DNA from 3 places in the Mesorhizobium sp. M1D.F.Ca.ET.231.01.1.1 genome. Region 2 is predicted to be linked to each of the others. Evidence: predicted binding sites of a transcription regulator. Region 2 holds the regulator's gene; each other region holds the start of a gene.

Region 1 (9,951 bases), on a different contig from region 2:
GTCGGCCATGCCACCGGTCTCTATGTGCTGGTATTCAAGGATCAGAGCGAGGCACGCCGCATCGACCGCATGCGCGCCGACTTCATCGCCAATGCCAGCCACGAGTTGCGCACCCCGCTCGCCTCCATCGCCGGCTTCATCGAGACCTTGCGCGGCCCGGCGCGCGGCGATCCGGCGGCACGCGACCAGTTTCTGCAGATCATGCAGAACCAGACGGGCCGCATGGCGCGCCTGATCGACGATCTGTTGTCGCTGTCGCGGCTGGAGATGAAGCCCTATCTGCGGCCGGGAACCGAGGTCGATCTTCACCAGACCATCGACAGCGTCATCGATTCCCTCGGGCCGCTGGCCAGCGAGAACGGCGTCGTCATCGAACGGGATTTCATCGATGGCCCGCTTTCCGTGCCCGGCGACCGCGACGAGCTCTTCCAGGTTTTCGAGAATCTCCTGGAGAATGCCTGCAAATACGGCCAGTCAGGCGGGCGCGTCACCGTGTCCATCGCAGGCAGCGAAGACGGCCAGGAAGCGGGCATCGACGTCACCATAAGAGACTATGGCCCCGGCATAGCCGAGGAGCACATTCCCCGCATCACGGAGCGCTTCTACCGCGTCGATGTCGAAAACAGCCGGACCCAGAAAGGCACCGGCCTTGGCCTTTCCATCGTCAAGCATATATTGACTCGTCATAATGCAAGGCTGTCGATCAAGTCGGAAGTCGGCAAGGGCGCGGCGTTCACGGTTCATTTGCCGACTAGCTGACTCCTGTATTGGTTGCCAACCGGCAATTTCTTCTTTCTGTCATCCGGTTCGCGTATCAGCGACAGATTGAGGGAACGCACCAGCCGGCAAAAACCGGGAAGGCATAACCATGCAGTCCGTCCATACTATGAGTGCCTATGACGAAGAACTGAAATTCCTGTCGAAGCGCATCGCCGCCATGGGCGGGCACGCCGAGCGCATGGTCGAGCAGGCGGTGGCGGCCCTCGTGAACGCCGATCCGGGCCTGGCGCAGAAGGTCATCCAGGACGATCTTGTCCTCGACGAGGGCCAGCGCGAGATCGACGACAAGGCGATCGTCATCATCGCCAGGCGCCAGCCGATGGCGACGGATCTGCGCGAGATCGTCGGCGCCATCCGCATCTCGGCCGATATCGAGCGCGTCGGCGATCTCGGCAAGAACGTCGCCAAGCGCGTCGCGGCGGTCATCGACGGCCGCCAGCCGAGCAGCCTGTTCCGCGGCCTCGAGGCGCTGGCCAATCTGGCGCTGACGCAGCTCAAGGAAGTGCTCGACGTCTACGCCTCGCGCTCGGTCGAGAAGATCGGCTTCGTGCGCGACCGCGACGACCAGATCGACGCCATGTATACCTCGCTGTTTCGCGAGCTCCTGACCTATATGATGGAAGATCCGCGCAACATCACGCCCTGCACCCATCTTCTCTTCTGCGCCAAGAACATCGAGCGGATCGGCGACCACGCCACCAACATCGCCGAAACCATCTATTACATCGTCACCGGCGACCAGATGCCGGCCGACCGGCCGAAGGGCGACAAGACCGACCAGGTGGTGTTTCCTGGCCCCGTATCGGCCAAATGACCCGATATCGGCCCGATATCGGCTAAGTGAACGGGGGCCCCCTCGAACGGCTTTCTAATTTAGGCTAAGCTCCTCCAGGTGCAGCGATTTTGTCAGTCGCTGTCTCGGGAGGTTTGCGATGGAACAAGTTCGAAACCTGACCCCGGCCCCGCAGCCGACATCCGGCATCATTGCGTCCAGCGTCTATTCCGCCGGCAAGCGCGTGGCCGACATTGCGATCGAAGAGGCAGGTGTGTGGGCGACAAAGCCCGGCCATGTCGTCTGGATCGGGCTGCTCGAGCCGGACCGCAACCTGCTGCTCAGGGTGCAGTCGCAATTTCACCTGCATGACCTGGCGATCGAGGACGCCGAGCATCCGCATCAGCGGCCGAAGATCGAACAATATGGCGATGCCTTGTTCATCGTCGCCCGCACGGCGCAACTGATCGATGGCCGCGTCACGTTCGGCGAGACGCATCTCTTCGTCGGCAGCGGCTATATCGTCAGCGTCAGGCATGGCCCCTCGACTTCCTACGCCGCGGTGCGCCAACACTGGGAAAGCTGCCCGTCCTCGCTCGCCAAGGGCGAGGATTTCGTCCTCTATGCCATTCTCGACTTCATCGTCGACAACTACATGCCCGTGCTCGAGCAGATCGAGGACGAGGTCGAGCAGATCGAGGACAAGGTGCTGCTGAAGCCGATGACCGGCGCCGACATCGAACGGCTCTATATGCTGCGCCGTGATCTGCTCAGGCTGCGCAACGCGGCGCTGCCTTTGGTCGAGGTCTGCCGCCGCCTGACCAGCGCCGAGCTGCCGCAGATCCATGCCGCCATGCATCCGCTGTTCCGCGACGTGACCGACCACATCCGCACCGTGCAGGAAAAGATCGACAGCCTGCGCGAGGTCCTGGCCTTCGCCTTCGAGGCCAGCCTTCTGGTCGGACAGAGCCAGGAAACGGCGATCTCGAAAAAACTCGCCTCCTGGGCCGCCATCCTGGCGGTGCCGACAGCCTTCGCCGGCATTTACGGCATGAATTTCAACGACATGCCGGAACTGCATATGGAGTATGGCTACCCGACCGTGCTGGTTGCGATCGCGCTGATCTGCTCGTTCTTGTACTGGCGGTTCCGGAAGAATGGTTGGTTGTGAAAAGTGAATAGCGAATAGGGAGTAGCCAATAGGGACAAGAGAAGCTTGCGCCCCACTCGGGATGCCAGCACCCTTCTATTCGCTATTCGCTATTCGCTATTCGCTATTCGCTATTCGCTATTCGCTATTCGCTATTCGCTATTCGCTCAGCGGCTTCTGCGCCGCTCCGCCGCCGGCTGGAACGCGACACGAGAGTGATATTTGCAGTACGGCCCGGTCTCGCCCGCGTCGTTGCCGCAGAAGCTGAAGTCTTCCGACAGCGGATCGCCGTTCGGCCACTTGCAGGTGCGCTCGGTCAGCTCGACGAGCTGCAGGTTGCGCGAAATCGGCACCACGACGTTCTCGACCGGGCGGATATAATGGCGCGCCACCGGCTCCGCGTCGAACTGCACCTGCAGCGCGGTCGCGCCGATGGTAGCCGTCACATGACGCGCAGCACTTGCGGCGCGGGCGACCGATTTCTGCATCGAGGCCCCTTGCGTCGCCTTCTTCTGCCGCGCGGGTGCCGTGGTCGCGCGGCCGCGGCCCGACAGTTTCAGGCGATGCACCTTGCCGATGACGGCGTTGCGGCTCACGCCGCCGAGCTGCGCGGCGATCTGGCTGGCGCTGAGGCCCTCCGACCACAATTTCCTGAGAAGTTCGACCCGCTCGTCAGTCCAGTTCATGAGACCGCGCTCCTGCTGAGGCGTACGGCAGCCAGAATCCTTTCCCGCCCCGGCTCCCGCCGGGCAAACAACACCACATGTACCGGGTGATTAGATCCGCCGCACGAAATCTAGTTATTTCTCGACTACAATTACCTTATGCGCTGACTCGGTGACAAGAGTCCCCAGGGCAACACGATTCGGTTTTTTCGGTTTTCCCCAACTTGCCTGACCGCTCATGAGCCGGCGTGCCGCTGGAGCCTTGCCGTGCGCTACTGCGCGACGTTTTCGTTGACTTCATGGCCGAAAAACATGATAAGCCGCAAAGGCCGCCGCATTGGCGGCTTTTTTGATTTCCGGTTCCGGAGACGCATATAATGAGCGGTTCGGCGCTTTACGAGACCTTTGCTCGCGCACCCCTGGCCTTCGACCGCGGGGAGGGGACTTGGCTGGTCACCAACAAGGGCGAGCGATATCTCGATTTCGCCGGCGGCATCGCCGTGAATTCGCTTGGCCACAGCCATCCGCATCTGGTCGCCGCTCTCACCGGGCAGGCCGCCAAGCTCTGGCACGTCTCCAATCTCTACGAGATCCCCGAGCAGCGCCGGCTGGGCGAGCGGCTGGTCGAAGCGACCTTCGCCGACAAGGTGTTCTTCACCAATTCGGGCGCCGAGGCGCTGGAATGCGCGATCAAGACGGCGCGGCGCTACCAGTTCGTCAAGGGCCATCCGGAGCGTTTCCGCATCATCACCTTCGAAGGCGCCTTCCATGGCCGCACGCTGGCGACGATCGCCGCCGGCGGCCAGTACAAATATCTCGAGGGTTTCGGTCCGAAGGTCGAGGGCTTCGACCAGGTCGCGTTCGACGACATCGACGCCGCCGAGAAGGCGATCACGCCGGAAACCGCGGCCATACTGATCGAGCCAGTGCAGGGCGAGGGCGGCATTCGCCCGGTGCCGACGCAGTCGTTGAAGCGCCTGCGGCAGCTCTGCGACCAGCACGGCCTGCTTCTGATCTTCGACGAGGTCCAGTGCGGCATCGGCCGCACCGGCAAGCTGTTCGCGCATGAGTGGGCGGGCGTCGCGCCCGACCTGATGGCGATCGCCAAGGGCATAGGCGGCGGCTTCCCGATGGGCGCCTGCCTGGCCACCGACGAGGCCGCGACCGGCATGACGGCCGGCGTGCACGGCACCACTTTCGGCGGCAATCCGCTGGCGATGGCCGTCGGCAATGCCGTGCTCGACGTGGTGCTGGCCGAGGGTTTCCTCGAGGACGTGCAGCGCAAGGCGCTGCTGCTCAAGCAGGGCCTGGTCGCGGTCGTCGACGAATATCCCGAGATCATCGACGGCATACGGGGCACCGGCCTGATGCTTGGCCTGAAATGCGCCATGCCCAACACCAAGGTGAACATGGCGCTGCGCGACCAGCACCTGCTTGCCGTGCCGGCCGGCGACAACGTCATCCGCCTCTTGCCGCCGCTCACCGTTACCGACGAGGAGATCGGCGAGGCCCTGAAGCGCATCCGCGCCGGCGCCAAGGGCCTGACCGATGCGATTGCGGCCGAAGCCGCGAAGTAATTCTGGAATTTGCCGATGAGCGTTCGCCACTTCACCGACCTGTCCGCCGTTTCCGCGGGCGACCTGCGCATCATGCTGGACGATGCGGTGGCGCGAAAGACCAGGCTCAAGGCCGGCGAGCGTTCGAAGCCGCTCGAAGGCAAGGTCCTGGCGATGATCTTCGACAAGCCGTCGACGCGCACGCGCGTTTCCTTCGACGTCGGCATGCGCCAGCTCGGCGGCGAGACCATCATGCTGACGGGCACCGAGATGCAGCTCGGCCGTTCCGAAACCATCGCCGACACGGCGAAGGTGCTGTCGCGCTATGTCGATGCCATCATGATCCGCACCACTTCGCATGACCGGCTGCTGGAGTTGACCCAGAATGCCACCGTGCCGGTGATCAACGGGCTGACCGACGATACCCATCCCTGCCAGTTGATGGCGGATATCATGACCTACGAGGAGCACCGCGGCCCGGTGGCCGGCAAGACCTTCGCCTGGACCGGCGACGGCAACAATGTGCTGCATTCGCTCCTGGAAGCTTCGGCGCGGTTCCGCTTCAATCTCAATGTCGCGGTGCCCGAAGGCAGCGAGCCTTTCGAGAAATATGTCGACTGGTCGAAGGCCAATGGCGGCAAGGTCAGGTTTGCCCGCACGGCCGAGGAGGCCGTCGACCAGGCGGATTGCGTCGTGACCGACAGCTGGGTGTCGATGGGCCAGGAACATCGCGCCCGCGGCCACAACGTCTTCCTGCCCTACCAGGTCAATGCCGCGCTGATGGCCAGGGCGAAGTCCGATGCGCTGTTCATGCACTGCCTGCCGGCGCATCGCGGCGAGGAGGTCACCGACGAGGTCATCGACGGGCCGCATTCGGTGGTGTTCGACGAGGCCGAGAACCGGCTGCACGCCCAGAAGGCGGTGCTGGCCTGGTGCCTGGGCGCTTGATCGGGCCCGGCTTGAACCAGGTTGTCTTGATCCAGGATTACGCGATGCCTATTTGCGGGCCATCACGTAAATCGAACGCGCTTCGACGCATGCCGCCCGGAAAGCGGCATGGACGCGCCCTGGAGCTTTGTCATGCTGGAAACCCGTCCATTGGCTGAACATCAACCCAAACTCGGTGAATTCGGCTTCGCCGGCGACGATCATGTCGTGCCTTACGAAGTGGCGCCGCTCGACGTGCGCGGCCGCACCGTGCAGCTCGGGCCAATGCTCGACGCTATTCTCAGCCGCCACGATTATCCCGAACCGGTCGCACGGCTGCTGGCGGAAGCCTGCGTGCTCACCGTGCTGCTCGGCACGTCGCTGAAGTTCGAGGGCAAGTTCATCCTGCAGACCCGCACCGACGGTCCGGTCGATATGCTGGTGGCCGATTTCACCACGCCGCATGCGCTGCGCGCCTATGCGCGCTTCGACGCCGACCGGCTGCAGGCGCTGATCGCCGCCGGCGAAACCTCGCAGCAGGCGTTGCTCGGCAACGGCGTCCTGGCTTTGACCATCGACCAGGGCGCGCATACGCAGCGCTATCAGGGCATCGTCCAGCTCGATGGCACCACGCTGGAGGATGCCGCGCGCACCTATTTCCGCCAGTCGGAGCAGATTCCAACCGAGATCAAGATGTCGGTCGCCAAGCTGGTGACGCCCGGCCCGGCCGGCGCGCGCGAGCAGTGGCGCGCCGGCGGCATCCTGGCGCAGTTTCTGCCGCAGGCGCCCGAGCGTATGCGTATTCCCGACATTTCGGGCGGCGACGGCGACGACCGCGAGGTGACCGACCATCCGGCCGATAATTCCTGGCAGGAGTTGCTGGCGCTGCTCGGCACCATCGAGCCGACGGAACTGATCGACCCGACGGTGGGCGCCGAGCGGCTGCTTTACCGGCTGTTCCACGAGCATGGCGTGCGCGTTTTCCGCAGCGTGCCGGTGGACGACCAGTGCTCCTGTTCGCGCGAGAAGATCCGCGGCCTCCTCGAAGGCTTCTCGGCCGAGGAGATCAAGGACTCGACCGAGGACGGCGGCATCCATGTCGCCTGCGAATTCTGCTCGACGCAGTACGACTTCGACCCGGCGGAGTTCGCGGGCGAGTGAAATGCCCTTCCTTCTCCCCGTTCCACGGGGAGAAGGTGCCCGAAGGGCGGATGAGGGGCAGCGCCGGCGTTGGCCATGCAAGCGCCCTCGCTTTGTGCGAAAGAAAATCTCAAACCTGGCGCCGCCCCTCATTGCCCTGCCGGGCATTTCTCCCCGTAAACGGTCCGTAAACGGGGAGAAAGAGGCTGCCGCGTAGGATTTCGCCCTTAGTTCACCGTGCGCCTCGTCCCCGGCATGTCGAGGGAGAAGGCGGGGATGGCGACGTCGAACGTCTCGCCGCGCCCATTGCGCATCGTGTAGTGGCCGACCATGATGCCGGACGGCGTCGAGAGCGGGCATCCCGACGTGTACTGGTAGCTGTCGCCGGGATTGAGCTCCGGCTGGTCGCCGACGACGCCCGCGCCGCGCACTTCCTCGACGCGTCCGCGTCCGTCGGTGATGTGCCAGTAGCGCGACAGAAGCTGCACGAACTCGTCCGAACGGTTGTCGATCGTCACCTGGTAGCCCCAAACATAGCGGTTCTCGGACGGGTCCGAACGGTCCTCCAGGTAGAACGGCCTGACCTGCACTTCGATGTTGCGCGTGACGGCGCGATACATGTGCCACTCCGGTTGCCGCCGCTGGGAGCATTTGTCGCGCTTCGCGGTTGTTACGCTAGCGCCGTCCATCCTGCCGGCTTTCCACCGCACGTGCCGACAAACAATGTCATTTAAGTGACACATGACAATGTTGGTGTGCACAAACCGTGTGGGCGACTCGGGCGCTCCGTCGACTGATGAAACGCCGCGGGCGGCCTTTCCGGAGTGACCAGATCTCGATGGAACTGACTCTCGCAGCCGCCTTTGCCTCGTCAGCCCTTGTTCTTTCCAACTTCGCCAGCATTCTGTTCGCTTCCTCGCGGCTGAAGGCGCGTCGCGTCATACCTGCGTCCTCCGGCAACCAGCCGCCGGTCTCCATCGTCGTTCCGTCGCGGGGCGTCGAGCCGTTCACCGGGGAGACGCTCGACCGCGCCTTCTCGCTCGACTGGCCCCGCTATGAGCTGATCTTCTGCGTCGCCCATGCCAACGATCCCGTGGTCGGACTGATCAATGCCGCGATCGCGCGCTTCCCCAAGGTTCCGGCGAGGCTGCTCGTCGGCGATGACAGGATCAGCGCCAATCCCAAGCTCAACAACTGCGTCAAGGGCTGGCAGGCGGCCCGGCACGATTGGGTGATCCTTGCCGATTCCAACGTGTTGATGCCCAAGGACTATGTCCAGCATCTGATGGCGGCCTGGCGGCCGGACACCGGTCTCGTCTGCTCGACACCGGTCGGCTCGCGGCCGGACGGTTTTTGGGCCGAAGTCGAATGCGCCTTCCTCAACACGCTGCAGGCGCGCTGGCAATATGCCGGCGAGGCGCTCGGCCTTGGCTTCGCCCAGGGCAAGAGCATGCTGTGGAACAAGCCGATGCTCGATGCCCATGGCGGCATCCAGGCTTTGGCCGCCGAGATCGCCGAGGATGCGGCGGCGACCAAGCTGGTCAACGGCCTGGGCCTACGGGTCAATCTCGTGGCCTCGCCCTTCGAGCAGCCGCTCGGCCAGCGCACGCTCGCCGAGATCTGGTCGCGCCAGGCGCGCTGGGCTCGGCTGCGCCGCGTCACCTTCCCATTGTTCTTCGCGCCCGAGATCCTGACCGGGATGGTCGTGCCGCTCAATTTCGCGCTGATCGCGGCGGCAGGTGCCGGCGCCAGCCTGCCTACGACCGCGCTTTGCGTGCTGGCGATCGCTTATGTGCCGGAATGCCTGCTTGCCTGGTCCAAGGGCTGGTACCTGTCGCCGCGCAGCGTGACCGCAATGATCGTTCGCGATGCGATGCTCCCCACCATCTGGGCGCGCGGCTGGCTGGGCGGTGTCGTCGAATGGCGCGGCAACGCCATGACGATCCGCACCGGGGAGATGACCGAACTCGAAGAGATTGCCTGAGCCGGCTGCGGCTCAAGGCCGCTCTTTGCTGCCGCTACTTCGCCGCCTTTAGCGCCTCTTCGATGTCGGCCAGCAGATCGTCGGTGTCCTCAAGCCCCACGGACAGACGCAGCGTGCCAGGCCCGATGCCGAGTTCGGCGCGCGCCTCGTCGCTCAGGTTCTTGTGCGTCGTGGTCGCCGGATGGGTGATCAGGCTCTTGGCGTCGCCGAGATTGTTGGAGATCAGCACGATGTCGAGCGCGTTCTGGAAGGCGAACGCCGCCTGCTTGCCGCCCTTGACGTCGAGGCAGATCAGCGTCGAGCCGCCAGACATCTGCTTCCTGACGACATCCGCCTGCGGATGGTCGGCGCGGCCCGGATAGATGACGCGGGCGATCTCCGGCCTGTCGGCCAGGAAGTCGGCGATCTTGCCGGCGCTTTCCGTCTGCTGGCGCACCCGCAGCGGCAGCGTCTCCAGGCCCTTGAGCAGCGTCCAGGCGTTGAAGGGCGACAGGCTCGGGCCGGTGTGGCGGAAATAGTCGTGCAGGTTCTCGTCGATCCATTTCTTGTCCGACAGGATGACGCCGCCGAGGCAGCGGCCCTGTCCGTCGATATGCTTGGTCGCCGAATAGACAACGATATGGGCGCCGAGCTGCAAGGGCTTCTGCTGCAGCGGCGTGGCGAAGACATTGTCGACGATCACGCGCGCGCCGATCGAGTTGGCTAAAGCGGCGACGGCGGCGATGTCGACCACTTCCAGCGTCGGGTTGGTCGGGCTCTCCAGGAAGAACAGCTTGGTGTTCGGTCTGACCGCCTTTTCCCAATTGGCGATGTCGGTGCCGTCGATCAGCGTCGCCTGGATGCCGTAGCGCGGCGCCAGCGTCTCGACCACCCAACGGCAGGAGCCGAACAGCGCCCGCGCGGCAACGATATGGTCGCCGGCCTTGACGCTGCACAGAAGCGCTGCGCTGACCGCCGCCATGCCGGAAGCGGTGGCG
Region 2 (9,951 bases):
CGCCGTGCTCGCCGACCGCGCCAAGTCGGAGTTCCTCGCCAATATGAGCCACGAGATCCGGACACCGATGAACGGCGTGCTCGGCATGGCCGAGCTGCTCGCAAAGTCCGACCTCGACCCGAAGCAGAAAACGTTCACCGACATCATCGTCAAATCGGGCAACGCGCTGCTCACCATCATCAACGACATCCTCGACTTCTCCAAGATCGACGCCGGCCAGCTGGTGCTCGACCCGGCGCCCTTCAATCTCGCCGAGGCGGTCGAGGACGTGGCGACGCTGGTGTCGACGCGCGCCAAGGAGAAGGACCTCGAGCTCATCGTCCGCGTCCAGCCCGGGCTCGACGGGCAGTTCGTCGGCGATGTCGGCCGCCTCAGGCAGATCGTCACCAATCTGCTCGGCAACGCGGTGAAATTCACCGACCAGGGCCACGTGCTGGTCGACGTCATCGGCGAGCGGGTTCCGGCCGGCACCAGGCTCACCATCTCGATCACCGATACGGGTATCGGCATTCCCGAGGACAAGCTGAAGCTGGTGTTCGAGAAGTTCAGCCAGGTCGACACCTCCTCGACGAGGCGGCACGAGGGCACCGGCCTCGGCCTTGCCATCACCTCGCGGCTGGTCGAGCTGATGGGCGGCGAAATCGGCGTCGACAGCGCCGAGGGCAAGGGCTCGACCTTCTGGTTCACCGTCACGCTGCCGCGGGCGGAACGCGGCGGGCAACGGATCATGCCGGTCGACGTGACCGGCGCGCGCGTGCTGATCGTCGACGACAACGCCGTCAACCGCTCGATCCTGAGCGAGCAGATGGCGTCGTGGACCTTCGATTCCTGCGCGGCCGAAAGCGGCGCCGAGGGACTGAAGGTGCTGATCGCGGCCGCCGCCTATGGCGTGCCTGTCGACTGCGTCGTGCTCGACTACCAGATGCCGGGCATGACAGGCGCCGAAATGGCGCGCATCGTGCGCAACACGGTCGGCCTCGCGCATACGCCGATCATCATGCTGACCTCGGTCGACCAGTCGCTCGCCACCGCCGCCTACCGCGATCTCGGCATCGATGCGCAACTGATCAAGCCGGCACGTTCCTCCATCCTCCTGGAGACGCTGGTCGCCACCATCCAGCGCCATCGCCACACAACGGCGGCTGCCCGGCCGCCGCTGGCAACCGGAACCGGTCCCGCGCATGGCGCGCCGCCGCAGCCATCGCAGGCGCAGGTGCCCGCGGCGGCGTCGAATCGTGCCCTGCTGCAGCCGCCGTCCGTCCGCGCGCGCCCGCGCCCGGCCGGCGCGGAGCGCGGGCTCGACATCCTCGTCGCCGAGGACAATGAGGTGAACCAGCTGGTGTTCACGCAGATCCTCGGCGAGACAGGCTATCAGTTCGAAATCGTCGGCAACGGCCGCAAGGCGCTGGACGCCTTCAGCAAGCTCAACCCGCGCATGATCCTGATGGATGTGTCGATGCCCGAGATGAGCGGTCTGGAGGCGACCGCCGCCATCCGCCAGCTCGAAGCGGAGATGGGGACGCATGTGCCGATCGTCGGCGTCACCGCGCATGCGCTGAAGGGGGACCGAGAGCGCTGCCTGGAAGCCGGCATGGACGACTACCTGCCGAAGCCGATCAGCCCGAAGGCGTTGCTCGAAAAGCTCGAAAGATGGCTCGGGTCGGACGCCGAAGTCCGGCGCAGCGCCGGCTAACAGTCTTGCTCGCGGAGTTACCCGCCGCGAGCAGTGTCCGCGGATCGGACGCGGGGCATATGGTGTGATCGCACCATACAAAACGAAGCCCAAGTCGCGACAATGGTCACTGTCGATTCCGCCCTTCGGTTACGGGCGGGAGCAGCGACCGCCGGCAAGGAACAGCGTCGACTCTACCCCAACGGACCTGTTTTCGGCGATGGCTATGCCATGATCCGCTCTGGCATTCGGGCAACGCGCTCTCGTCCGGATTTTATTTCCCGGCGGCCGAGATCCGGCCGCCGGGATAATTTTTGACTCAAAAGTCAGACAAGTTACTGATTCCCGCGGCAAACTCCGGCCGGTCCGCAAAGGGCGGCTGCAGGCTCCTCCAGGCATCGCCGATGAGGCGTTACCGGGCTGACACGAAACTGTCATGCAACTGTAATAATCGAGAGCTATTGCGCTCACGGGCGCCGCCAAAAGGCGGTGCCAAGAGACCATATTCCGAACAGGAGCAGGCCACATGAGACATTTCATCCGCTCGGCGGCCGTTGCGATCGCAATGGCTACGGCGTCCACGCTCACCCTGTCCGCCGCTTGGGCTGCGGACATCTCCGGTGCCGGCGCCACCTTCCCCTATCCGATCTACGCGAAGTGGGCCGACGCCTACAAAAAGGAGACCGGCATCGGTCTCAACTATCAATCGATCGGTTCCGGCGGCGGCATCAAGCAGATCAAGGCCAAGACCGTCACCTTCGGCGCCTCCGACGCGCCGCTGAAGGGCGACGAACTGGACGGCACCGGCCTCGCGCAGTTCCCGATGGTGATGGGCGGCATCGTTCCGGTCGTCAACCTCGAAGGCGTCAAGCCCGGTGAACTCGTGCTCGACGGCCCGACGCTGGCCGATATCTTCCTCGGCAAGATCACAAGCTGGGATGACGCGGCGATCAAGAAGCTCAACCCCGACGTCAAGTTGCCTTCGCAGGCGATCGCCGTGGTTCACCGTTCAGACGGTTCGGGCACCACGTTCAACTTCACCTACTATCTCGGCGACGTCAGCGCGGACTGGAAGGGTAAGGTCGGCGTCGACAAGGCTGTGGAATGGCCCGTCGGCATCGGCGCCAAGGGCAATGAGGGCGTTGCCAACAACGTCTCGCAGACCGGCGGCGCGATCGGCTATGTCGAATATGCTTACGCCAAGCAGAACAAGCTGACCTACACCGACCTGATCAACAAGGACGGCAAGAAGGTCGAGCCGACCGCTGCGGCGTTCTCGGCCGCGGCGGCCAGTGCCGACTGGAACTCGCAGCCGGGCTACGGCGTGATCCTGGCCAACCAGGCTGGCGCCGAATCCTGGCCGATGACGTCGGCCACCTGGATCCTCGTCTACAAGAAGCCCGACGACGCCGCGGCCACGACCGAAGCGCTCAAGTTCTTCGCCTGGTCCTACGCCAAGGGCGACGATATGGCCGCCGAGCTGGACTATGTTCCGATGCCCGACGCGGTGGTGAAGAGCGTCGAGGAAATGTGGGGCAAGGACATCGTCGACGCGAACGGCAAGCCGCTCTATTCCGGCATGTAATTCCTGCGGAATAAGGAGGGCGCCACGGCGCCCTCCTGTCTCTTTCGAAATGCGAGGGGCTAAATGACTTCTGTTTCCGAAGCCGTGGCATCGTCGGTCACGCGGACCAGAGAAGCGACGGTGCGCCGCTTCGCCCTCACCGACACGATCTTCCGGACGGCCACGCGCCTTTCCGCCATCCTTGTGCTGGTCCTGCTCGGCGGGGTCGCGATCTCGCTGATCGCCGGCTCGTGGGAGGCCCTGTCTAAGTTCGGCTTCTCCTTCCTTACCACCGAATCCTGGAACCCGGTCACCGAGAATTTCGGTGCCCTGGCGCCGATCTACGGCACCATCGTCACCTCGGCCATCGCCATTCTCATTGCCGTGCCGATCGGCATCGGCATCGCCGTCTTCCTCACCGAGCTCTGCCCGCGCCCGCTCCGGCGCCCGATCGGCATCGCGGTCGAGCTGCTCGCCGGCATTCCCTCGATCATCTACGGCATCTGGGGCCTGTTCGTCTTCGCGCCCTTCCTGCAGACGACGGTGCAGCCCTTCATCATCGGCCTTTTCCACGGCATACCGGGCCTTTCCAGCCTGTTTGCCGGTCCACCCTACGGCATCGGCCTGCTGACCTCGTCGCTCATCCTTGCCATCATGGTGCTGCCCTTTATCACCTCGATCACCAAGGACGTGTTCGATACGGTGCCGGCGGTGCTGAAGGAATCAGCCTACGGCATCGGCTGCACGACCTGGGAAGTGACCCGGCGCGTGACCATTCCCTACACCCGCGTCGGCATCATGGGCGGCGTCATGCTCGGCCTCGGCCGCGCGCTTGGCGAGACGATGGCCGTCACCTTCGTCATCGGCAACGCGCACCGCATCAGCGCCTCGCTGTTTGCGCCGGGCACGACGATCTCGGCGACCATCGCCAACGAATTCACCGAGGCCGACGGCGAGCTGTATACGTCCTCGCTGGTCTCGCTCGGCCTGATCCTGTTCATCATCACCTTCATCATCCTCGCGCTCGCACGCTACATGCTGTTGCGCATCGATAGCCGCACGGGAGCCTGACCGATGTCGACAGCCGCATCGCTCCACCAGAGCCGCAAGCGCAAGAACGCCGTGATGATGGCGCTGTGCGTCATCGCCGCGGGCATCGGTCTTGCCTGGCTGGCGCTGATCCTCGGCGCGCTGATCTACAAGGGCCTCTCCGGCGTCTCGCTGGCGGTCTTTACCGAGATGACGCCGCCGCCCGGCGACGCCGGCGGCCTGCTCAACGCCATCTACGGCAGCATCGTGATGACCATCATCGGCATCATCGTCGGCACGCCGATCGGCGTGCTGGCCGGCACCTACATGGCCGAGTACGGGCGCTTCTCGCGTCTCACCACGGTGGTGCGTTTCATCAACGACATCCTTTTGTCGGCGCCGTCGATCATCGTCGGCCTGTTCGTCTATGAGCTGATGGTGCGGCCGATGGGGCATTTCTCGGCGATCGCCGGCGCGGTGGCGCTGTCCATCCTGGTGATCCCCGTCGTGGTGCGCACCACCGAGGACATGCTCAACCTTGTGCCCAACGCGCTGCGCGAAGCCGGCACCGCCATCGGCGCGCCGCGCTGGGTGGTGATCCGCTCCGTCGCCTATCGTGCCGCGCTATCCGGCATCGTCACCGGCATATTGCTGGCGATCGCTCGCATTTCAGGCGAGACGGCGCCGCTGCTGTTCACCGCGCTCAACAACCAGTTCTGGTCGAGCAATCTCAACGCGCCGATGGCCAGCCTGCCGGTGACCATCTTCCAGTTCGCGCTCAGCCCCTATGAGGAATGGCAGCAACTGGCCTGGACGGGCGCACTCATAATCACCCTGACGGTTCTCGGGCTGAGCATTTTCGCCCGCAGCCTTACCGGACGCAGAGAGGACAGATGAAACCGATGTTGTCCACCGACCTTAACGTAGCCGAGACGGCCGTCGAAAAGGCCAAGATCGAGGTCAAGAACCTCAACTTCTACTATGGCCAGTCGAAGGCGCTGAAGGACATCAACCTGTCGCTGCCGGAGCGCAGCGTCACCGCCTTCATCGGGCCGTCGGGCTGCGGGAAGTCGACGCTGCTGCGCGTGCTGAACCGCATCTACGAACTCTACCCGAAGCAGAGCGCCGAAGGCCAGGTGCTGCTCGACGGCAAGAACATCCTCGACCGCTCGCAGGACCTCAACCTGCTCAGGACCAAGATCGGCATGGTGTTCCAGAAGCCGACGCCGTTCCCGATGTCGATCTACGAGAACATCGCCTTCGGCGTCAGGCTGTACGAGAAGATCAGCAAGGCCGAGATGGACAACCGGGTCGAGTCGGCGCTGAAGCGGGCGGCGCTGTGGAACGAGGTCAAGGACAAGCTCAACGCCAGCGGCCAGAGCCTTTCGGGTGGCCAGCAGCAGCGGCTCTGCATCGCCCGCACGGTGGCGGTGAAGCCGGAGGTCATCCTGCTCGACGAGCCGGCATCGGCGCTCGATCCGCTGTCGACGGCCAAGATCGAGGAGCTGATCGACGAGCTGCAGGCCGACTACACGATCGTGATCGTCACCCACAACATGCAGCAGGCGGCGCGTGTGTCGCGGCAGACGGCGTTCATGTATCTCGGCGAGCTGGTCGAGTTCGACCGGACCGAGAAGATCTTCACGTCGCCTCGCGAGAAGCGCACCCAGGACTACATCACCGGCCGCTTCGGCTGAGTTCATACGAGGACATCACCATGGCCCATACGGTCGCTTCCTTCGACGACGATCTGAGGCAGATCAGCCAGCTTATCCGTGACATGGGCGATCTTGCCGGGTCGATGGTCGGCGCGTCGACCAAGGCTCTGCTCAACTCCGACAACGCGATGGCGCAACGTGTGGTCTCCGACGATGCCATCATGGACGCGCGGCAGCGCGAGCTCGACGATCGCGCCATCACGCTGATCGCCAAACGCCAGCCGATGGCCGACGACCTGCGCAGCGTGGTCGGCGCCATCCGCATGGCCGGCGACCTCGAGCGCATCGGGGACCTTGCCAAGAACATCGCCAAGCGCGTCGGCTCGGTCGGCGTCAGCGCCGCGCCGCGCGACCTTTCGCACTCCATCGATTCGATGGCGCAGCTGGTGCTGATCCAGGTCCAGGGCGTGATCGAGGAGTATACGGCGGGCGACGCCACGGCGCTCGCCAAGCTGCGCAACGACGACGAGCGCATCGACGTCAAATACACCTCCGTCTTCCGCGAGCTCCTGACCTACATGATGGAAGACCCGCGCAACATCACGGCTTGCACGCATCTTTTGTTCTGCGCCAAGAATCTGGAGCGCATCGGCGACCATGTGACCAATATCGCCGAGAACGCCTATTATGTGCTGACCGGCACGCAATTGCCCGCGAACCGTCCGAAACAGGACGAGACGGCGATGTCGGCGCCGGCGGCCTGACAGCGAAGGTAGCTCTATATGATCGCGCCACGCATCATGGTGGTGGAGGATGAGGAGCCGCTGGGGGTGCTGCTCCGTTACAACCTCGAATCCGAAGGCTATCAGGTCGAGGTGGTGACCCGCGGCGACGAGGCCGAGATCCGCCTGCAGGAGAACGTGCCTGACCTTCTGGTGCTCGACTGGATGGTGCCGGCGGTTTCCGGCATCGAGCTTTGCCGGCGGCTCAGGATGCGGCCCGAGACCGAACGGCTGCCGATCATCATGCTGACGGCGCGCGGCGAGGAAAGCGATCGCGTGCGCGGCCTCTCGACGGGCGCCGACGACTACCTGGTCAAGCCGTTCTCGACGCCGGAATTCATGGCCCGGGTCAAGGCGCTGCTGCGTCGCGCCAAACCGGAGGTGCTGTCCAGCGTGCTCAAGGTCGGCGACATCGTGCTCGACCGCGAATCGCACCGCGTCTACCGCAAGAAGAGCGAGATCAGGCTCGGCCCGACCGAGTTCCGGCTGCTCGAATTCATGATGCGGCATCCCGGCCGGGTGTTCTCGCGCAGCCAGCTGCTCGACAATGTCTGGGGCGAGACGATCTATATCGACGAACGCACGGTGGACGTACATGTCGGACGCCTGCGCAAGGCGGTCAACAACGGCCGCATGCCGGATGTCATCCGCACCATCCGCGGGGCGGGTTACGCGATCCGGGAAGACTAGGCTAGAGCCCCGCCATCCCGATGGATCGAAATCATGTTCCAGGGGCAGAACTCAATAGCAGGCGGTTGCCGATGCCGCAGTAGTGGCGATGCAGGGGATATGCATGAGGCCCGGCTCGCCTGGCCTCAAGCCTTCCTCCGGCTTTCCCGCAGGCGCTTCACCGTTGCATCGACGATCGGACCGATGTCACTGCGATCGATACCCACATCCTCGAGATAGTGGTCGTTGAGCCTATTCAGTTCCTCGATCACGGCGATCCGGAATACTTCATCCTGGCACCAGCCCACCAGTTTGCCGAGAACGCGGCCGACACCAGAAGAGGACCAGTGGCGCCAGGCATGCGGCCTTGCGTATGGCGGCAGGGACTTCACACTCGTTGTCATGTCGAACCTCCCGGAAATGTTTATGCAGTCTCTGCCTTCTCCGGCGGAAAGACCCGAAATGCTCCTGAAAGAGTTCGGAAAAGTTTCCGAAGTCGGGTAGATTTCGGCCCATGGTGATGATCCACCGAATGGGACCGTTCCGCCTCGATACCGAGACGGGAATCGTGTTTCGAAATGCCGAGCCCCTCGCATTGGGGCAGCGAGCGGTTGCGCTCCTGCGCGTGCTGGTGGAGCGAGCGGGTGCACCCGTCTCCAAGGCTGCGCTGATGGATGCCGGATGGTCCGGTCTCGCCGTTGAAGAAAGCAACCTGACTGCCCAGATCGCGGCACTCCGCCGGGTGTTCGGGGAAGAACCCGGCGGCGAGCGCTGGATCGAGACGCTCCCGCGCCGCGGCTATCGGTTCGTCGGACCAGTGGTCCCGGCGAAGGACCCGCCCCAAGATGAAGGAGCGGAAGTGAATCCGGCACTCCTGATTCCCGGAGGGCCCTCCCTCGCCGTTCTGCCCTTCGTCAACATGAGCGGCGACCCCGAGCACGAATACTTCAGCGACGGTATCACCGAGGACATCATCACCGACCTCTCGAAGGTCTCCACGCTCAACGTGCTGTCGCGCCACACCACCTTCACGTTCAAGGGCAAGGCCGTCGAAATAGGTCAGCTGGCTCAGCGGCTGAAGGTCGGTTACGTCGTCGAAGGCAGCGTGCGCAAGGCTGGCGGGCGGGTGCGGATCACGGCGCAGCTGATCGACGCGAGCAAGGACAGCCAGGTCTGGGGCGAGCGCTATGACCGCGAACTGAAAGACATCTTTGCGCTGCAAGACGAAATCGCGCAGGCCATCGTGGCGGCGCTGAAGATTAGGCTGCTGCCAGCCGAGAAGACAGCGATCGAGAGCCGCTCGACGCAGGACCCGGAGGCCTATCAGCTCTATCTCCAAAGCCGGTATTACCGGACGCAGCAGGGAGCGAGAAACCTGGAGATCGCTGTTCGCTTTTGCCGGCGAGCGCTGGAAATCGACCCTGACTACGCTCGCGCCTGGGCTTTGGTCGCCCTCTGCCAGGCGGGCCTGCATTTCAGGGGAAGGTCAGAAGAGCCGGGCTTATCAGCCGCCGAAAAGGCGCTCTCGATCGATCCAACTTTGGCCGAGGCTCATACTGCTAGGGGGCGAGCACTGGCTGAGATGGGGCGCTTCGATGAGGCGCTGGCGGCGCAGCAGGAATCGCTGCGCCTGGAACCGGACTCGTTTGAGGTGCGGGCTAACCTTGGCGTGACCTGCCATTACCTCGGCCGCTACGAAGACGCGATCGAGCATTCCGAGCGCGCCACCCGGCTTTTTGAAGCAGACTACTGGGCTCCCTGCATTGCGGCTGATTGTTATCGAATGTTAGGCCGGCATGACGAACTCAGGGCTGCTGCACGTCGGATTTTGGAGCGCGTCGAAAGGGAGATCGCGCTGCACCCCGACAACGCACGTGCCATTGCGATAGGAGCTATCGCATTGGCCCACCTTGGAGAGAAAGCCCGCGCCAAGGAATGGGCCGCGCGAGCGTTGACGATTGAGCCGGATGACGTGATGGACCACCACAATATTGCATGCGCCTTTGCCCAGATGGGCGAGCTGGATCAGGCTATCGATCTATTGGAGACCTGCGTTCGCAGAGCTCCGCCCAAACATCTCATGTGGATCACGCGAGAGCCCGATTTGATGCCCCTCCACGGCCATCCACGGTATCAAGCGCTGATCGCGCGCGAAGAAGCGCGGTTAGCTGCGATTGCGACCGGGCAAGCGAGCTAAGCAGGTTGACTTTGGTCGCTTGTCCGATATCGACCTGAAGGTCTCGATGTCAGCATTTGGCATACAGCAGGTCGGAAATTCGGTCGCTTAGAGATGATCGGTTTCACCCCTAATCGTCAGGCGACGTTTTTCCCGGTTGAGCCGGACCTCGCCTGAACGCCCGGCGCGAAGATCTCCTGGTCGACGAAGGTCAGCGCGCGCATGGCGCAGCCTTCGCGGATCAGCGGCAATTCGTTCGGCTCGGTATCGAAGGAGATCGACTGCGAATGCTGGCCGCCGGCGGTCTGGGCGATCGCCTCGCGCAGCGCCGGCTCGATCAGGTCGAAGGCGGCGGCGCTGACGCCGACCATGGCGACCGGCGCCGGGTCGATCAGCGCGAA
Region 3 (9,951 bases), on a different contig from region 2:
CGAGAAGGTGGCGCCGACATCGGCAACGGAAGGATCGCCGCATTTCAACAGCACTTCCCACTTGCCCTTGGTGGCGGCGAAGTCGCCGCCGTCCTCGACGACCTCGATGATGTGACCGAAGGCGTTCGCGGCCCGCGGGTTGGCCGCGTCGACCTGGTCGGCCTTGCGCTTGGAATTGTTGGTCAGCATGACATAGACCTTTCCGTTGCCGGCATTGGGCTGGATGTCTTCCGGGCGGTCCATCTTGGTGGCGCCGAGCAGGTCGGCGGCGCGGCGGGTCTCGATCAGCACGTCGGCCTGGCCGGCGAAACCGTTCTCCGCCGTCAGCGGGCCCTGGCCAAAGACGATCGGCATCCATTCGACCGAGCCGTCCTCGGCGAACTTCGCCACATGCAGCGTGCCGTCGTCGAGCAGGTTCATGTTGGCCGCGCGGTCGCTCGGGTTGAACGTGCCCTTGGTGACGAATTTGTAGACATAGTCGAAGCGCTCGTCGTCGCCGAGATAGAAGACGACGCGGCCATCCTTGGCGACGATCGATTCGGCGCCCTCATGCTTGAAGCGGCCCATGGCGGTTCGCTTCCTCGGCACCGAAGTCGGATCGTTGACGTCGACCTCGACGATCCAGCCGAAGCGGTTGGGCTCGTTCGGCTCCTTGGCAAGGTTGAAGCGGTCGTAGTGGGCGCCCCATTCATAGGCGCCTTCCGGAATGCCGAGGCGCTTGTAGTTGGCGGCTTCCTTGTGGCCTTCCGGCAAATCGCCCGAGAAATAGCCGTGGATGTTCTCCTCGGCCATCACATAGGTGCCCCAGGGGGTGACGCCGCCAGCGCAATTGTTGAAGGTGCCGATGACCTTGGCGCCGGACGGATCGGCATTGGTCTTGACGCGATCATGCCCGGCGACCGGGCCGGAAAGCGCCATTTCGGTGGTGGACATGATGCGGCGGTTGAACTTGCCGTCGCGCACCACCTGCCATTTGCCGCCTTCCTTGCGGATCTCGACGATGGTGCCGCCATGCGCCGCCATCTCGACATCGACCTGCTCCTTCGAGAGCGGCGCCACCTCGGCGGCCTTCTTGCCGTCCTTCTCGACGATCTTGACGATACCGGGGAACATCAGATGCGGGTTGGTGTATTCGTGATTGACGACCAGGAGGCCATGCTCGGCCGAGCCATCGATCGGGATATAGCCGACATAGTCGTTGTTGTAGCCGAACTGTTTTGCCTGGGCCTCGGCCGCCTGTTTGGTCGGATCGAATTCCGGCGAATCGGCGAAGAGCGGGTCGCCCCACCGCAACAGCACGTCGGCGTCGTAGCCCGGCGCCACATGGTGCTTGTCGTCGATGCCGGCCTCGAGCTCCTCGAACTTGAAGGCGGAACCTTCGGCGGCGCGCGCATCGTCTGCCGCGACGAGCGCAAGCGGGCTGACGGTGGCGGCAATGGCCGAGACGGCCAGCGAACCCTTGAGGAAACCGCGGCGCGAGAAGCGCGCGGCGATGATCTCGCCCATGGTGCGGTTGTCGGTGGGATTGACGGGCGGGCCGTCATTTTCCTCGAGCAGGCTGGTGCGGAAGCGGTTCTCAGGGGATTGGGTCATAAGCTGTCCTCTGGCTCTTGAGGTGGCTGGAATGTGTGACCTGTCGATCCCTACAGGCGGCCGATCACATTTTCGTGACATCGGCACGATCAAGCAAGGTCGATTTGCCGACTGACGATTGTTCGCCTGCGGCCGCGCATGCGCCGGTGCCGATCACGGGCACGACAACCCGGCGAGCCGACCCACGAGCGGCCTCGGCCAAGGGTGCCAACCATGGCTGCGCGGCGTATTTTGCGACATCCGGCTTCGATCCCGTCGCGGCGCGCCTTGCCCGATGCGATCAGCTTGACGGCTTCGCGCGCTTCGGAAACAAGTGCGGCGACGGGCGCGGCGAAGGCCGCTTCAGGAGGGCTGAAAAGGTGAGTTTCTGGGGATTGGCGCAGCTTGGCGTTTCGACGGTGATCTTCCTGCTGGCGGCGATGGCGGCCAAACAATGGGGACTGGCGCCGAGCCTGACCAAGATCCTTTTGACGCTCGCGCTCTATTCAGCCGGCAATCTGATCATGCTCAGGCTGATCCGCGAGTTCGGCATGTCGGTATCGTTCAGCCTGTCGGCCGTGATCCAGTTGGTGTCGGTGAATGTCGTGGCACTGGTCTTCTTCGGCGAGCGATTGAACGCATTGCAGGCGACCGGCGTCGTGCTGGCGATCGCCGCGGTCGCGCTGATCACGCTCGGGCCCTATATGCAGCGGCTGTAGCCGGACCCAGGGCACTCGAATGAAATCGGCCGCCAACGCGTTGCTCAACAGAATGGAATTCCCGGTGCTCCTGGCCGGACTGGCGATCGCCTGCGGGCTGTGGGGCCTGCTGGAGCTCATGGAGGTGGCGCGCGCCACCACGCCGCACGCCTTCGACACGGAGATCCTGCTCGCCTTCCGCCATGCCGGACAGCCGGACAGCCCGATCGGTCCTCCCTGGCTTCAGGGCGCGATGCGCGACATCACCGCGCTCGGCAGCACCAGCGTGCTGGTGCTGATCACCAGCGCGGCCATCATCTACCTGGTGCTGATCCGGCGGCCGAGCACGGCGCTGCTGGTGTTCGTGGCCATTGCCGGCGGACAGGTGCTGTCCAGCCTGCTCAAGTTCGAGGTCGACCGGCCGCGGCCAGACCTCGTCTCGCATCTGGTCAGCGAGACTTCGCTCTCCTTCCCCAGCGGCCATGCCATGCTCTCGGCGGTGACGTATCTTACTCTTGGCTCGCTGGCGGCCCGCTTCCTGCCGGACCGCACGACCAAGGTCTTCGTGCTGGCGCTGGCCGTGCTCGTCACGGTGCTGGTCGGAACCAGCCGCGTCTATCTCGGCGTGCATTGGCCGTCGGACGTGCTTGCCGGCTGGTGCGCAGGCTTCGCCTGGGCCATGCTGTGCTGGCTGGCGGCGCGCCTGCTGCAGCGGCGCAAGGTGGTGGCCGACAGCGATTGATGCGCGCCCAAGCCAACTCTCGATGATGCTTGAGACATTGTAATATTTATATTATACATCGATATCGCACATACAGACATGGATTTCGGCCGATGATGACTGCCGCACAGATGCGCGCTGCGAGGGCACTGGCCGGCATCGACCAGAGAACGCTCGCCGAGCGCGCCGGGGTTTCGCTTCCGACCATACAGCGCATGGAAGCCAGCGAAGGCGTCGTGCGGGGCGTCGTCGATTCGCTGACGAAGGTCATCCAGGCACTCGACGAAATCGGCGTGGAGCTGATCGGCGAGAACCAGGCCAGCGAGCGCGGCGGGAGGGGCGTGCGGCTCAAGGCAAGCGCGGCGCAGGGCTGACCCGCAACCGACATCAAACGGAAACGACGTCGCGGCAACCGGCCGGCAGTGAGATGCTCAGACTGCCGCTTCGATCGGCTCGGCCAGTTTCGGGTTTGCGCGCGCGGCGATCAGGCAGCCGGCGACGATCAGGCATGCACCCTGCCAGCGTGGTCCAGGCCACCTCCTCGCCGAAGAGGAACCAGCCAAGCCCGATCGCCCAGATGAAGGCCGAGTATTCCGTCGGGATCAGATATTGCGCTTCGGCACGGGCATAGGACCAGCTCATCAGGAATTGGCCGGCGAGCGACAGCCCCGCCACCCCGACCAGGGGGAGCCAGAGATCCCTCGCCAGCGCGACGGCGAGCCACGGCGCGGCGAGACCAAGGATGATCGCGACGTAAAGGTTCTGGAACAGCATGATCTCGACCGGCTTGGCCAGCAGCGCCTGTCGCCGGGAGAGGATCAGATTGTAGGCATAGAACACCGTCGATACGAGCACCGCGGCGGTGCCAAGCAGGGCATCCTGCGCCTGGCCGGCCTGGCCGAACTGGCCGGCCAATATGATCGCGACGCCCGCGATGCCGGCGAGCGACGCCCACACGGCCTGCCGCCTTATACGTTCGCCCAGCAACAGCGCGGCGAGGAAAAGAGCGAACAGCGGCGCGACGAAGCTGAGCCCGATCGCCTCGGCGAGCGGCAGCCTGGCGAGACCCCAGAAGAACAAGAGCAGGACCGTGCAGACAATCGCGGCACGCAGCGCATGCAGCCTCAGCACCGGAAATGTCGGCTTCGAGCGCGGCCCTGCCGACCAGGCCGCGCCCGCGACCAAGGTCGAGACCATGCTGCGCCACAGCACCGTGTTGTAGACGCCCACCGCGATGACCAGGGACTTCATCGCCGCATCCATCCCGGACAGCAGGAAGATCGCCAGCGCGCATACGAGCACCGGGATCGTCGGGGAAACGGCGCCGGCCAGGCTTGATCTATTCACGGCTTCGCTCATGCCAGCCGGATATCCCGCGGCGGACGGCGCGGCCAGATGGCAGCGCCGTCGATACGCCGGTCCAATCCCCGATATGGCGGCCAATCCCGGATATGGGGGGCCAATCCTGGATATGGGAGGCCAATCCTGGATATGAGATCCAATCCTTATTGACGTCGTTCCCGCCGCGGCGGCTCTCAGTCGATCTTCAGCGCCGCGACCTCGCCTTCGTTCATCAGCGGCACCAGGATCTTCTCGCCGTCGGTGCCGATGTCGGCGCTGCCAGGCTTGAAGGTGGCGACGACCTCGGGCTTGCCGCCGGCATGGTAGCGGTAGAGCGCGCCGGTCATGTAGGCGGTGGCATAGATATCGCCGCCGATGGCGACGACGCCGTCGAGGTTGGCGAATTCCTGAGCGCCGGGCAGCGGCGTCACCTTCCTGCTCTTGAGATCGACCGCCAGCAGGCCGCCCGGCTCCGCAGTGCTGAAATCGGGCTTGATGCCCTTGCCCCAGGAGGCGACGATGAGCCGGTCGCCATCGGCGAAGACGCCGTTGGGCGAGGCAAGCAGCGCATCCTTCACGAACAGCTCCGGCTTGTCGCCGTCGATGCGGTAGATCGTGTCGGCCAGCATATCGCTGACATAGACCTTGCCCGAGGCGTCGGCGGTCATGTCGTTGAGGAAGACGGCGCCGGGCACATCGATGCTGGAGACCAGCCTGCCGCTGGCGAGGTCGACGACACGGACCTTGGTGATGTCGGCGGCGTAAAGCCTGCCGCCCGAGATCGCCATGCCCTTGGGCGCGTCCATGCCGTCCACCCAGTGGCGGGTGATCACCTTGCCGTCCATGGACAGCAGCGACAGGTAGCCGTTGCCGTCCGCATCGCCTGGATTGCCGACGATGTTGGAGACGACGATGCGTTTGCCGGCGGCATCGACGAGCGTCGATTCCGGCTGCTCGAAACCGGATGCGCGCCAGATCTCGCCGGCCTGGGCAGCAGGAGCGGCTGCGATGCCGGCCATGGCGAGAACGGTGGAAGCGATGAGGGTTTTCATGGTGCTCTCCTGTGATGACGGCGGAGAGCTAGGTTTTTCGATACTTTCCCGGAAGACGGTTCGAGCGTAGTATCGAAGATCGATACGAATTCATGCAAATGGGGCGCATTCCATGAACGGTCCGATCTTCGAGGCGCTGAAACGGACGCTCAAAGCCAAGGGCCTGACCTACCGGGCGCTGGCCGAGCGCATGGGCGTTTCCGAACCGACGGTGAAGCGCATCTTCCATGAGCGCAACTGCAAGCTCGACCGGCTGATGGAGATTTGCGCCGCGGCGGAAGTGGAACTGGAAAACGTGCTGGGCTCGATGAACCGGGGGCCGGGACCGGCCAACCACGTCGCGCCGGAGATCGAGCGCAAGCTCGCCGCGCGGCCGGCACTGCTCTTCGTCTTCATCATGCTGTCGGAGAAATTCACGCCCGAGGGCATCATGCGCTCGCAGGGCCTCAGCGAAGCCTCGATGTTCCTCTATCTGCGCGATCTGGAGGAACTCGGCCTGGTCGCGCTCGGGCGCGGCCTGTCGGCAAGATTGCTGGTCGAGACGCCGATCCAGTGGGATTTCGAGGGCCCGCTGAAGCCGCATTTCGAGACGACCAACAAGAATTTTGTCGGCTGGGCGATCGGCCATATGGAACGGCAGGCTACTTTCATCAGCTTCTCGCGGCGCATGCGGCCGGAAACGGCGGAGATGGTGCGGCGGGAGGCGGAGGACCTGGCGGAGCGCGCAAGGCTGCTTGCCCATCACGACCAGCACACCACGCCGGAAGACCAGCTCATCGGCTACAAATGGACCTTTGCCTTCGGCGCGACGCCGTTTCCGGCGATCATGCCGATCGGGCCGCATCCGCGCGATGCCGGGGCGGCCGACCGGCGCGCCGCTCCTGCAAAGGGACGTCGTCCTTTGCCGGCCTGACACGGCCAAATCATCCCGAGCAGGATTGCATCTGGTGGCTGAGCTTGTCGCGCACCACTCCGACGGCGCTGAGTCATGATAGAGTTCGCGCACTGATTTGCCAGATTGTAGAGGGGGGTTTGCCGAATGCGTGACACGTCCCCGTCAAATCGAAGTGACCCTATGCCGACCGCGCCAACACTTGAACTTCGCCGCTATTCGCGCCTGAAAAAATTGCGGGAGCGCGCAGAACGCCAGGGTGCTGGATTGCAGTTCTGGGCGCGCACCGCATCGCTCGCCGCGATCTTCTGCTTCTTTTCTTTGATCAGTCGCTGGGATGCCTCGCTGCTCTTCGTGCTGGCGGGCCTCGTGCTGTTCCAGCTCGTCGGCCTGATCCAGTTTCTCTTTGCGCGCCGTCGCACGGCGCCATGGTGGACCGGTTACCTCGCCGGTACGCTGGACATTATTCTGTTGACCGTTCTGCTGGTGACGCCCAACCCGTTTTCCGTGGAGGTCGCGCCGGCCGCGATGCAACTGCGCGAGGGCAGCTTCAAATTCCTGCTGATTTTCGTATGCCTTGGCGCGCTGACCCTTTCGACACGATTGGCGCTCTATCTCGGCGCGCTCGCGGCCTTGACGTGGGCGATCGGGGTGGGATGGGTGATTTTTCATCCGGGAACCGTCATTCCGGCGACGAACCTCTATTCGCTGCCGATGACAGAGCGACTGAACCTCTATCTCAACCCCAACTTCGTCGATACATTCGCGCAGGCGACCAACGTGTTGGTTGTGTTGATTATCGGCGCGATCATGGCGCTGGTCGTCTATCGTTCCCGACATCTGTCGGAAGACTATGTCAAGGCAGAGCGCGCCCGCGCCAATCTCGCCCGGCATTTTTCGCCCAATGTGGTCGACCAGCTCGCCACGGATGACGAGCCCTTCGGCCCGGTCCGCCGGCAGGATATCGCGGTGTTGTTCGCCGACATCGTCGGCTTCACACACTATTCCGAGGATCACCCGGCCGAAGCAGTGTTCGAACTTCTGCGTCAGTTCCACCGTCGCATGGAGCAGGTCGTTTTCGACCACCGTGGCACCGTCGATAACTATATCGGCGATTGCATCATGGCGACATTCGGGGTTCCGCAAACCAGCCATGACGACGCGACTCGGGCCATCCAGTGCGCTGAAGCGATGATCGCCGCTCTCGAAGCATGGAATGTGCAGCGTGTGTCCAGGGGATACCCGCCGCTGGACGTTCGGATCGGTGCACAATATGGCGCAGTCGTCATCGGCGCGGTCGGCAGCGAGCGCAATCTGTCCTTCGCGGTGGTGGGCGACACCGTCAATGTCGCCAGCCGTTTGCAGTCGCTCTGCCGCGAGCTTCAGGCGAATATTTGCTTTGGGTCACGACTGATTGAGGCCGCAAAGGCGGAATCGCCCACGACACAGTTGAATGCGCGCGATCATGGGTCGGTGAGTATCCGCGGCCGGGACGAACCGGTCCATGTCTGGGTCGAGCACAGAGCCGAAGACCAAGGCGCTAATGCGGTTTCGGCGTGATACAGGCCGCCATGCGAAACGCCTTCACCTCGGCCGGATAGCGGTAAGGCCGCACCACAAGGGCATGTCCTGACCCAGGCCGAAAGCCATCACGTGTCTGAGGCGATTGCTCCAGCCTTTGCGGCTGCGGCGTCTGCGCTTGCCGTGTCCCCCCACGCGACCGCCCGATAGTCGAAGCCATATTCCAGCGTCGGCTTGACGATACGGAAATAGGGCGACAGGTCGAAATCGCGCGGCGTGTAAAGCGAGTGATGACGGATGTGCAGGATCTCGCGCCGCATATAGCTCGACTGCGCCGAGGCGCGGCCGGGCGCGCGGGTGATCTCGGGCAGGATCGGATAGCGGACCTGGCCATAGGCTTCGGCGATCAGCGTCGAACAGATCGCCCGCGTCGGATCGCCGGAGCCGAACGCCAGCATGCGGCGGCGCCAGCGCACCGGCACAGGCGGTGTCGGCAGGAAAAAGCGCAGCATGTCGAAAATGTTCTTGAGATCGTATCTCAGGCCGAGCTTGCCGATCATGAAGGCAACGACCTTGTCGCGATCCTCCGGCGTCAGCCCGCTCGCCCGGCAGATACGGGTATTGTAGGTGCGGTAGCGCGAGAGCGGCACGGCAACGCAGCCTTCGCCGAGGGTCACTTCGATCAGACGCGACCGCTCCGAACCGTCCTCGGGCAGCGGCAAGGCATCGCCGACATAGAAGGCCGAATGCGACCATGTCGACTGGGTGAGATACTTGATCACCGCCGAGATCTTCTGGTTGCCTTCGACGAGCAGGATATCGCCGGGCTGCAGCGTGCGGCGCAGCGTATCGGCATCGGACGGCGTATAGGGCTCGTAGCCCGAAGACTCATCCTGCAGCCGGCCGGCGAGCCAGCGGCCAAGTCGGTCCAGCAGGGTGTCGGCCGGCGCAGTCATCCAGACGCCGATTAGCACAGGCCGGCCACTTAGGCCATGATCAGGGCCATGATCAGGCGGCCTTCGCTTCCTCATGCGGCTCCGCGAGGTCGTCGCGGGCCTTGCGCGCGAGCTTCCTGGCCGAGCGCTTGGGACTGTCGCCGAACAGTTCGGCGGCCTCGGTGAGGCAGGCCTTGCTGAGGCTCTTTTCCGAACGCTTCAGGAGCTTGCGCAGAAGCTTGGTGTCTTCGGGCGGGCCGAGCGGCTCGCCGTCGGCGGCGAGCAGGCCGCGCATGACGAAGACGTCATGCAGGTCGCCCAGCAACTCGCCGAGCTTATCGACCGCCTTGCGGCGCGCCTTGATCGGCGTCGGCCACAGGCGGCCGAGCAGCGACAGATGCATCGAGTGGGTCTTGGCCGCCTTGCGCAGATCGTGAAAGTCGTCGGCCTCGCCGCGCGAGCCCGCCTTGTCCAGCGCCTTCTTCGCCCGCCGCAAGGTGGCGCGGGCGCCTTCGGCCAGGATGTCGGCCGCCTGCTCCGGCTGATCGGGCAGCGACAGCCTGTCGATACGCTCCAGCCCTTCCCGGCACGCGGTGACGGCGGCATTTATGGCCGCGTCGAGACCGGGGCCGGCGTGCAGCTCATGCTGGCGCAGCACCAGCCGGTCGCGGACGGCGTCAAGGCCACCGCCGGCGCTCTGCTCCGGAAAGGCATTCGCCAGGCGATCGACGGTCTCGACGAGAGCGGTCGCCTCGCGTGGGCCGGCAAGCAGCGCCGAGACCTGCTTGTAACATTCGTTCTCAGTCTGGCAGAACGGTTCGTCTCCGGAACGAACCAGGCGCAGCAAGGCCCGCACGCTCTTCAGCCGCTTGCGGCACTTGTGCAGCCCCTGCTCCGGCTTGTCGCGCGCCGTCTCAAGATGGGCGAGCGCCCTGCCGATCTCGTCGGTCAATATGCGCCTGACCTCGCCGGTCAGCGGCAAGCGCGGATCGATGCGAAAGCTCATGCGGCGATCTCCGGAATCCCCCCGAGGGCCAGCGACGCGTTGTAGAACCTCGACTCGCCGGTGACCTCGCGACCGAGCCAATCGGGCAGCATTTCGTCAGGCACGTCCTCCGGCGTCTCCAGCTCCGCGACCACCAGTCCCGAGAGCACGCCGCCGAATACATCGACTTCATAGAGATAGCCGTGGTGTCTAACATGGTGGCGTGTCTTCTCG

What was found. The regulator PhoB, encoded in region 2, activates phosphate uptake and scavenging genes when phosphate is short. The targets are predictions, from matches to a motif close to TGTCATNNANCTGTCAT.
Region 1: EN874_RS25590 (ceramide glucosyltransferase) is a predicted target of PhoB. The motif match lies at 7,715-7,731, and genes of this name have one in related genera.
Region 3: EN874_RS12240 (PhoX family phosphatase) is a predicted target of PhoB. The motif match lies at 1,657-1,673, and genes of this name have one in related genera.

The regions. Positions count from the first base shown of each region.
Region 1 is NZ_RZOZ02000011.1:181,327-191,277, forward strand. Features, by position in the region: gene EN874_RS25550 (ATP-binding protein) at 1-759, shown strand, start outside; gene phoU (phosphate signaling complex protein PhoU) at 869-1,594, shown strand; gene EN874_RS25560 (magnesium and cobalt transport protein CorA) at 1,713-2,723, shown strand; gene EN874_RS25565 (GcrA family cell cycle regulator) at 2,870-3,388, opposite strand; gene EN874_RS25570 (aspartate aminotransferase family protein) at 3,745-4,944, shown strand; gene argF (ornithine carbamoyltransferase) at 4,960-5,871, shown strand; gene EN874_RS25580 (Hsp33 family molecular chaperone) at 5,980-7,011, shown strand; gene apaG (Co2+/Mg2+ efflux protein ApaG) at 7,218-7,610, opposite strand; gene EN874_RS25590 (ceramide glucosyltransferase) at 7,829-8,974, shown strand; gene EN874_RS25595 (O-succinylhomoserine sulfhydrylase) at 9,009-9,951, opposite strand, start outside.
Region 2 is NZ_RZOZ02000002.1:256,037-265,987, reverse strand. Features, by position in the region: gene EN874_RS07640 (PAS-domain containing protein) at 1-1,693, shown strand, start outside; gene pstS (phosphate ABC transporter substrate-binding protein PstS) at 2,199-3,257, shown strand; gene pstC (phosphate ABC transporter permease subunit PstC) at 3,321-4,307, shown strand; gene pstA (phosphate ABC transporter permease PstA) at 4,311-5,162, shown strand; gene pstB (phosphate ABC transporter ATP-binding protein PstB) at 5,159-5,962, shown strand; gene phoU (phosphate signaling complex protein PhoU) at 5,983-6,687, shown strand; gene phoB (phosphate regulon transcriptional regulator PhoB) at 6,706-7,395, shown strand; gene EN874_RS33645 (DUF1127 domain-containing protein) at 7,521-7,778, opposite strand; gene EN874_RS07600 (winged helix-turn-helix domain-containing tetratricopeptide repeat protein) at 7,889-9,571, shown strand; gene EN874_RS07595 (ROK family protein) at 9,688-9,951, opposite strand, start outside.
Region 3 is NZ_RZOZ02000003.1:561,851-571,801, forward strand. Features, by position in the region: gene EN874_RS12240 (PhoX family phosphatase) at 1-1,593, opposite strand, end outside; gene EN874_RS12245 (hypothetical protein) at 1,953-2,291, shown strand; gene EN874_RS12250 (phosphatase PAP2 family protein) at 2,311-3,012, shown strand; gene EN874_RS12255 (helix-turn-helix transcriptional regulator) at 3,105-3,365, shown strand; partial or broken gene EN874_RS12260 (DMT family transporter) at 3,423-4,350, opposite strand; gene EN874_RS12265 (ATP/GTP-binding protein) at 4,527-5,384, opposite strand; gene EN874_RS12270 (helix-turn-helix transcriptional regulator) at 5,497-6,297, shown strand; gene EN874_RS12275 (adenylate/guanylate cyclase domain-containing protein) at 6,460-7,836, shown strand; gene EN874_RS12280 (lipo-like protein) at 7,926-8,753, opposite strand; gene EN874_RS12285 (CHAD domain-containing protein) at 8,806-9,738, opposite strand; gene EN874_RS12290 (CYTH domain-containing protein) at 9,735-9,951, opposite strand, start outside.